Regions from separate parts of the Denitratisoma sp. agr-D3 genome, predicted to be linked through region 2. Evidence: riboswitches for the same ligand, from Rfam matches in the RefSeq annotation. Region 2 holds a riboswitch; the other holds the start of a gene.

Region 1 (4,411 bases), 180 kb from region 2:
CAGCAGGGCCTGGTACTTCCCCAACAGCAGCAACACCAAGCCAATGGCGCCATAACTGCCCAGGCGGGAATCCTTCATGATGGCGAGTACACGGTCCTTGTCCCAGCCGCCGCCGAAACCGTCGCAGGCGTCGGCGAAACCGTCCTCGTGCAGGGCGCCGGTAAGCCAGGCCGTGGCCGCCATGCCCAGCAGCACCGCCAGATTCAGCGGCAGCAACAGGGCGGCCAGTTCGGTGGCCGCGGCGCCGGCCAGACCCACCAGGACACCCACCAGCGGCAGATAGCGCACCGCCTGGTCAAGGCCGGCGGCGGAATGGCCCACCCAGGCGGGCACCGGCAATCGGGTGAAGAATCCGATGGCGCTGAGAAAAACCCGCAACTCCCCCACGACCATCGGCTCAGCGATCGTTCAGGATCTTCCCCAACAAACGCCGCACCACGCCGGGCTCGAAGGGCTTGTCGCAAATGCCGGACACGCCGGCCTCCTCCACCGCCGCCAGACGGCCGTTGTTGGTTTCGCTGGTCACCATCAACACCGGCACCGAACGTTGCCAGCTCTGGTTGCGGATGAAGTCCACCAATTCGCGGCCGTCCATCTCCGGCATGTTGTAGTCGGTCACCACCAAATCCACCATGGTTTCGCCCAGGATGGCGGCGGCCTGCCGGCCGTTCTCGGCCTCGACGAAATGCTCCACCCCCAGGTTCTCCAGCACCCGGCGCATGAATTTGCGGGCGTTGGGACTGTCGTCCACCAGCAGCACGCGCAGGGTCTCGGGTTCGAAGTCGCCCACGGCGGACTGGTCCTCGGTGAGGAACTCCACGGTGGACAACAGGGCCTTGCGCAATTGCTCGGGGGTAAAGGGCTTGGGCAGGATGCCGCAGACCCCGGACTGGCGCACCGGATCCAGGGCCTGGGGCCGGGTTTCACTGGAGACGAGGATGAAGGCCACGTTCTCCAGCTCCGGCTGGTCGCGCATGGTCTGGATCAGCTCGGTGCCGGACATGTCGGGCAGATACAGGGCGCTGATCACCACGTCGGGCTTGACCTCGGCCATGGCCGTCAGGGCCGCCTTGCCGCCGTCCACCGTGCGCAGACGCAGGATGCCCAACTCCTGGCAGGCATGGGCGATGACCCGGGCCTGCATGGCGGATGGCTCCGCCAACAACACGTCGAGATGCGCAAAGTGGCCGAACTGGCTCATAGGCTTAATCCTTGATCCGAAAGTGGAAAGGGCCACATTGTATCGGTGCCTGGGGCTAGGACAATGGAAAAAACCCGCCGATCAGGCGGATTTCTCGCTCACGCCGGCGGCTTCGAAGCTGGCCATGTCCCGCAAAAAGCCGCTGGCGGAGGCCAACAGAGGCCAGGCCAAGGCCGCGCCGGTCCCCTCACCCAGGCGTAAACCCAGTTGCAGCAAGGGTTTGGCGCCAAGGTGGTCGAGTTGCAGACGGTGGCCGGACTCGTCGGAACAATGGGAAAAGACGCAGTAGTCGCGCACCTCGGGAACCAGGGCGATGGCCGCCAACAGGGCGCTGGTGACGATGAAGCCGTCGATCAACAACACCATGCCGGCCTCCGCCCCGGCCAACATGGCGCCGGCCAACATGGCAATTTCAAAGCCGCCAAAGCGGGCAAGCACACTCAAAGCATGCTCGCCCACCTGGGCACAGGACCTCCGCCCCCTCCCGTCCTCTCCCTCACCGGGGAGGTGGCTGATTTGGGGCCGTTCCGGCCAGGCCAGCAAGGCCTGCTCCAACAGGGCGCGCTTGCGCACCACGCCGGCATCGTCAAGGCCGGTACCGCGCCCGACCACGGCGGACAGGGGCAGCGCCGTCAGGCAATGGGTCAGCAAGGACGCCGAGGCCGTGTTGCCGATGCCCATTTCACCGAAGCCGAGCACGTTGCAGCCTTGGGCGGCCAGGTCGCGGGCAATGGCGGCGCCCTTGGCCAGGGCGGCGTCGCACTGTTCGACCGTCATGGCGGCAGTTTCGAGATAGTTGGCCGTACCGTAGGCGATCTTGGCATCCACCAGGCCCTCGCGCCGGCCGAAATCGTGGGCCACGCCGGCATCGGCCACCACCAGGCCCAGGCCATGCTGGCGGGAGAAGGCATTGATGGCCGCGCCGCCGGCGAGAAAGTTTTCCACCATCTGCCAGGTCACGTCCTGGGGATAAGCGGACACGCCGGCCTTAGCCGCACCGTGGTCACCGGCGCAGACGAGGATGTGGGGCTTGGACAACTGGGGGCTCAGCGTGCCCTGGATCAGGCCCAGTTGCAGGGCCAGGGTTTCTAGTTGGCCGAGGGCGCCGAGGGGTTTGGTTTTTTGGTCGATCTTGCGTTGCAGGTCGACGCCGAGGCCGCGATCAACGGCCTTGATCTTGAAGGAATGCACCGATTCGTCTCCGGTTACAACCGTGGGGCGAGGCCGCGGGTCCAGGGCGGTCCACCGTCACGGCGGGTGGAGGAACAACGAAAGGTCGGTCTTCTGGCTCCCGGATCGTCCTTCGCCTGCGCCTTCCCGGGCAGGGCCCAGTGGCATCGTGCAAGCGTCGTCCCCGGTTACAGCGGCGGGCCCGCCACGGAATTTCACCGTGTTCCCATGAGGGTTTTCCCTTGCGGAACCCCCTCACCAATCGCGGCCGGGATTATAGCCAACCCCCTTATAATTCAGCCCCTTCCCCTCCCGCAGTGGCAGCACTCCCATGACCAAGAAAGTCTTCATCCGCACCTTCGGTTGCCAGATGAACGAATACGATTCCGACAAGATGGCCGACATCCTTGCCCAGGGCGAGGATGCGGTGAAGACCGACAACGTGGAAGAGGCGGACATCATCCTGTTCAACACCTGCTCGGTGCGGGAAAAGGCCCAGGAGAAGGTGTTCCACGACCTGGGGCGGGTCAAGCACTTGAAGCAGAAGAACCCCAACCTCGTCATCGGCGTGGGCGGTTGCGTGGCCAGCCAGGAAGGCGCGGCCATCGTGGAGCGGGCGCCCTATGTGGACGTGGTGTTCGGCCCCCAGACCCTGCACCGCCTGCCCCAGTTGATCGGCGCCCGGCGCGAGACGGGCAAGGCCCAGGTGGACGTGTCCTTCCCCGAGATCGAAAAATTCGACGCCCTGCCCAACGCCAAGGTGGAAGGCGCTACCGCCTTCGTTTCCATCATGGAAGGCTGCTCCAAGTTCTGCACCTTCTGCATCGTGCCCTACACCCGAGGCGAGGAAGTCTCCCGACCCATGGAAGACATCCTGGCGGAGATCGCCAACCTGAGCCAACAGGGCGTCAAGGAAGTGACCCTGCTGGGCCAGAACGTGAATGCCTATCGGGGCAAGCTGGGGGACGAGGAAGGCGCCGCCGACCTGGCCTTCCTGATCGAGACCATCGCCGAGATGCCCGGCATCGAGCGCATCCGCTACACCACCTCCCACCCTCGGGAGATGACCCAGCGCATCATCGACACCTTTGCCAAGGTGCCCAAGCTGGTGTCCCATTTGCACCTGCCCGTGCAGGCCGGTTCCGACCGGGTGCTGGCGGCCATGAAGCGGGGCTACACCACGCTGGAATACAAGTCGGTGATCCGCAAGCTGCGCGCGGCGCGGCCGGATTTGTCCCTCTCGTCGGACTTCATCGTCGGCTTCCCCGGCGAGACCGACGAGGACTTTGAAAAGACCATGAAGCTCATCGACGAGGTGGGCTTCGACACCAGCTTCTCCTTCATCTACAGCCCCCGTCCCGGCACCCCGGCGGCGGAGATGGCCGACGACACGCCTGCCGAAGTGAAGAGCGCTCGCCTCGCCCGCCTGCAAAAGCGCATCGAGGAACAGGCCATGGAAATTTCCAAGGCCATGGTGGGCACGGTGCAGCGGGTGCTGGTGACGGGTCGGGCGAAGAAGGACGAAACGGAATTGGCCGCCCGCACCGACAACAACCGGGTGGTGAACTTCCCCGCCGGCGCCGGCGGCGAGCGGCTGATCAACCAGTTCGTCCAGGTGCGCATCACCGAAGCCCTGCCCCACAGCCTGCGCGGCGAACTGGTGATCAAGGACTGAGCGGCTACAATCGGCCCCTTGCCCTTTCCACTTTCCCGTCCCAGCCCGCACCTTGAGCGACACCGCCAAACCCGTCCGCCACCCGCGCCCCATTGAGGTGGCCTTCCGCCCGGTGGACAACGCCCGGCTGGCCAACCTGTGTGGTCCCCTGGACGAAAACCTGCGCCAGATCGAAACCGCCTACGACGTGGCCATCGCCCGCCGTGGCGAAGTCTGCCGGGTCAGCGGCGACACGGCCAACGCCCGCCACGCCGCGGCGGCCCTGCGTCACTTTTACGACCTGTGCGAAGCGCCCCTATCCATCGACGCGGTGCAACTGGGCCTGGTGGAGCTGGCCAACAAGGCGCGCATGGAAACCCCGTCCG
Region 2 (4,411 bases):
ATGACCGCCACGTCCCTCGCCTGCCCCGCCCTGCTGATTGCCGCCCCCGCATCCGGCCAGGGCAAGACCACGGTGGTGGCAGCCCTGGCCCGGCTGCATACGCGCCTGGGGCGCAAGGTGCTGGTGTTCAAGTGCGGACCGGATTTTCTCGATCCGCAAATCCACCAAGTGGCCAGCGGCGCTCCCTGCGAGAACATCGACTTCCGCATGTGCGGCGAAGAAGACGCCCGCTGGCGACTGGCCCGGGCCGCGAAAGAGGCGGACCTGATTTTGGTGGAAGGGGTCATGGGCATCCACGATGGCGAACCCTCCGCCGCCCAGCTGGCACGGCACCTGGGCCTGCCTGTGCTGCTGGTGCTAGACGCAGCGGCCATGGCCGGTAGCTTCGGCGCGGTGGCTTGGGGTTTGAAACATTACAAAGAAGGCGCCCCCATCAGCGCTGTGCTGGCCAATCGGGTGGGGAGCGAATACCACGGCCAACTGTGCCGCGAGACCTTGCCCGACGACATCGCCTGGTACGGCGCCCTGCCCCGGGATGCCAGCGGCGAACTACCCGAGCGCCACCTTGGCCTGCTGCCCGCCGCCGAGATTGCAGGGCTTTCCGCCAGCCTGGACCGCATGGCTGATGCCCTGGCCGCCACACCTGCCGCCGAACTGCCCCCGGCAGTGAACTTTGCCGACGCCGACGCCCCGCCCTTACCGCCCCTGCTGGCGGGCCGCAACATTGCCGTGGCGCGGGATGCCGCCTTCTGCTTTGCCTACCCGGCCAATCTGGAATGCCTCACACAACTGGGCGCCACCCTGACCTACTTCTCGCCCCTGGCAGATCAAGCCCTCCCCACCTGCGATGCCGTCTGGTTGCCCGGCGGCTACCCGGAACTCCACGGCCCCGCCCTGGCCGCCAACCACGCCATGGCCACTGCCCTCAAAGCCCATGTAGCAGCGGGCAAGCCCCTCTTGGCCGAGTGCGGCGGCATGATGGCCTGCTTTGAGCAACTCACCACGGTGGATGGACAAAGCCACGCCACCTTCGGCCTGCTACCGGGCAACAGCACTATGCAAAGCCGCCTCGCCGGGTTGGGCATGGTGGCGGTGGAACTGCCCGAAGGCGCCATGCAGGGCCATACCTTCCACTACTCCACCAGCAGCAGCACAGCCCCCGTCATTGCCACCGCCATCAAAGCCAAGGGCAAGGGCGGCGAAGCGGTGTACCGCCAGCAGCGGCTCACCGCCAGCTATATGCACTTCTACTTTCCTTCCAATCCGCAAGCCACTGCGAGGTTGTTCCTATGAGCCATCGCTACGCCGACGACGCCCTGGCCGGGGTCTATGCCGCCATTCATCAACGCCGCGACATCCGCGAATTCTCCGGCGGCCCCCTGCCCGAGGGGCTGCTGGACCGGCTCTATCAGGCAGCCCACGCCGCGCCCTCAGTGGGCTATATGCAGCCCTGGCGCCTACTCCACATCACCGACCTGGCCATCAAAGCGGGCATGGTGGAGATCGTCGAGACCGAACGGCAAGCCACCGCTGCGGTGCTGCCCAGCCGTACGGCGGAATTCCTCAAGCTCAAGGTCGAGGGCCTGCGCTCCTGTAGCGAGATTGTTGTCGTGGCCCTAATGGACGGCTGCGAAAAACACATCTTCGGCAAACGCACCCTGCCGGAAATGGCCCTAGCATCTGCCGCCTGTGCCATCCAGAACATGTGGCTGGCGGCGAGAGCCGAAGGCATCGGCCTGGGCTGGGTGTCCTTCTTCGCGCCCGATGATCTGGCCCGGCTGCTGAAGATGCCAGAAGGCGCCAAGCCCATTGCCATTCTCTGCATCGGCCCGGTGGACGAGTTCCCCGAGCAACCCCTGCTGGAAACTCTTGGCTGGGGTAGCCGCCTCAAGCAGGAGGATTTCGTCTTCGAAAATACGTGGCCGGAGCATGCCCAACCGACACCAACGGCCTATTGATCTGACCGAATGATTCAAACCTTGTCGCCCCTGGTCCCGGCGACAAGGCGCTGTACCCAGACCGAAACGCAACAGGTGTCCGCTTGTTCGCAAGCGGATGAAACGGGAAGCAGGTGAGAAGCCTGCGCTGCCCCCGCAACGGTAAGGAAGTGCGGAACCATCAAGACGCCACTGGGCACATGCCTGGGAAGGCGATGGTTCAAAACTTCCGAGCCCGGAGACCGGCCTGTTGTCCAACGCCTTTGCCGCAGGAACAAAGGTATTAACGACGGATGCACTGCGGGGTGCGAAATCGGGGGACGGTACAAGCACGGCCCTCCGATTTCATCCGGTGCTCCATGGTGGAGTTTTTATGCTTCGTAAAACACCCGGGCGCACGTGCGCCCATCATTCCCGGCCGGGCCGTATTGCTTTGCTCTCCCTGCTGAGCCTGCCCCTGCTAGCCAAGGCCGCCGGGATTCCCACTTTGCAGGAAATCACCGTCACAGCCTCGGGACAGGACATGGTCGGTCTCGCCGACTCGGCCACGGAAGGCACGGTCACCGCCAAGCAACTGGCAAACCGGCCCTTGCTGCGACCTGCGGAGGTGATGGAGTCGGTGCCCGGTCTGACCGTGACCCAGCACTCCGGCGACGGCAAGGCCAATCAATATTTTCTACGCGGATTCAATCTCGATCACGGCAGCGACTTCGCCACCTCGGTGATGGGGATGCCGGTGAACATGGTCAGCCACGCCCACGGCCAGGGCTATATGGACCTCAACTTTCTGATTCCCGAACTGGTGGGCAGCCTTCGTTATCGGAAGAGCGTCTATGCGGTGGATGATGGCGACTTCAGCTCCACCGGTTCCGCCCGCATCGACTATCAACGCAGTCTCGCCGCCCCCTTTGCCGATGTTTCGGTGGGGCAACATCAGTACCGGCGGGCCCTGGTTGCCGGCAGCCGAGAACATAACGGCCTGCAATGGCTGGGAGCGGCCGAACTGGCGGGCAACAACGGTCCCTGGGATCAGCCGGAAAACCTGCACAAGGCCAACGGCGTCCTGCGCCTTTCTTCCGGCACCGCCAGCAACGGTTTCTCCCTCGCCGCGATGGCCTACCACTCCACTTGGGTTGCCAGCGAGCACGTGCCGGAGCGGGCCATTCTCTCGGGCGAGATCGGTCGTTACGGTACGCTGGTGGCCAACGATGGCGGCATCACCCATCGCAACAGCCTCTCGGCGGAATGGGCCAGCACTGGCGACACATCGGCCTGGCGCGGCAATCTCTGGCTGGTCGACTACGGCCTCAATCTGTTCAGCAGTGCTTCCGGCTACATCAGTGGCGCCCAGGGCGACCAACACGAGCAGGCCGACCAGCGCACGATACTGGGCGGGCAACTGGAAGGCCGCTTTTTCTTCGGCCCCGACTTGCGCGACACCGAGCTGGCGCTGGGCAGCCAGTTACGCCACGACAATATCGGCACCCTGGGTCTCTACAACACGGTGGATCGAGGCAGAACCACCACGGTGCGGGAAGACCGGGTACGGCAAACCGCCACGACTTTTTACAGCGAAGCCAAGACCCAGTGGCAACCCTGGCTACGCAGCAGTGTCGGTCTGCGTTATGACCGTATCGATGCCGAAGTCACCGCCACCGGCGGCACTTTCAACATGAGCAATGGTGGCAATGCCTCGGCCAGCCAAACCAGCCCCAAGCTCGGCTTGGTGATCGGCCCCTTTGCCCATACCGAGCTCTATGCCAATTGGGGCCGCGGCTTCCATAGCAACGACGCCCGCGGCGCCACCAGCCGGGTCGATCCTGCCACCGGCAACAGCATTGCGTTGGTCCCCTTGATCGTTAAATCCACGGGTAGTGAACTCGGCCTTCGTACCACGCCCCTGCCCGGTTGGCACAGCAGCCTGTCCCTATGGCAAATGGACCTGGCCTCGGAACTGGTCTTCATTGGCGATGCAGGCATCACCGAACCCCGTGGCAGTTCCCGCCGTCATGGCCTGGAATGGGCCAATTATCTGAGCCCGCGCGAGGGATTGGTGATTGATGCGGACCTAGCCATCTCCCAGGCCCGTTTCAATGCCCCGATCAATGGCGGCAACCACGTGCCCAACGCGATTCCCCTGGCCGCCTCCCTCGCCGCCAGTTGGGATCGTTGGGGAGAACAGGGACGCTGGTCCGGCGGTATTCGTCTGCGCTACATCGGTGCCTATGATCTGGAAGAAACCGGAACACAAAAATCCACCGCCTTCTGGCTCACCAATCTCAAACTGGGCTACCGCCTTGATCCGCAGATGAGGCTGTCCCTCGACATCCTCAACCTGTTCGATCGCAAGGCCAACGATATCGAGTACTGGGGTGGCTCCTGTACCCGGCTGGAAGGCGGCGGCTGCAATGGCGGCAACGGCATCGACGGTCGCCTGATTCATCCGTTGGAGCCACGCACCCTGCGCCTGGGTT

The links. A riboswitch is a leader RNA that binds a small molecule or an ion and turns the genes downstream of it on or off. The one in region 2 is predicted to bind cobalamin.
Region 1: it holds a riboswitch for cobalamin, as region 2 does, so the genes downstream of both, ACYQ2U_RS06175 (nicotinate-nucleotide--dimethylbenzimidazole phosphoribosyltransferase) here and ACYQ2U_RS05310 (TonB-dependent receptor) in region 2, are expected to answer to the same signal.

What each region holds. Positions count from the first base shown of each region.
Region 1 covers NZ_BAAGIA010000002.1:247,218-251,628, reverse strand. The annotation lists gene ACYQ2U_RS06185 (adenosylcobinamide-GDP ribazoletransferase) at 1-393, opposite strand, end outside; gene ACYQ2U_RS06180 (response regulator) at 398-1,201, opposite strand; gene ACYQ2U_RS06175 (nicotinate-nucleotide--dimethylbenzimidazole phosphoribosyltransferase) at 1,283-2,392, opposite strand; cobalamin riboswitch at 2,459-2,649, opposite strand; gene miaB (tRNA (N6-isopentenyl adenosine(37)-C2)-methylthiotransferase MiaB) at 2,703-4,046, shown strand; gene ACYQ2U_RS06165 (PhoH family protein) at 4,099-4,411, shown strand, end outside.
Region 2 covers NZ_BAAGIA010000002.1:64,775-69,185, forward strand. The annotation lists gene ACYQ2U_RS05295 (hypothetical protein) at 1-4, shown strand, start outside; gene ACYQ2U_RS05300 (cobyrinate a,c-diamide synthase) at 1-1,293, shown strand; gene bluB (5,6-dimethylbenzimidazole synthase) at 1,290-1,958, shown strand; cobalamin riboswitch at 2,015-2,202, shown strand; gene ACYQ2U_RS05310 (TonB-dependent receptor) at 2,311-4,411, shown strand, end outside.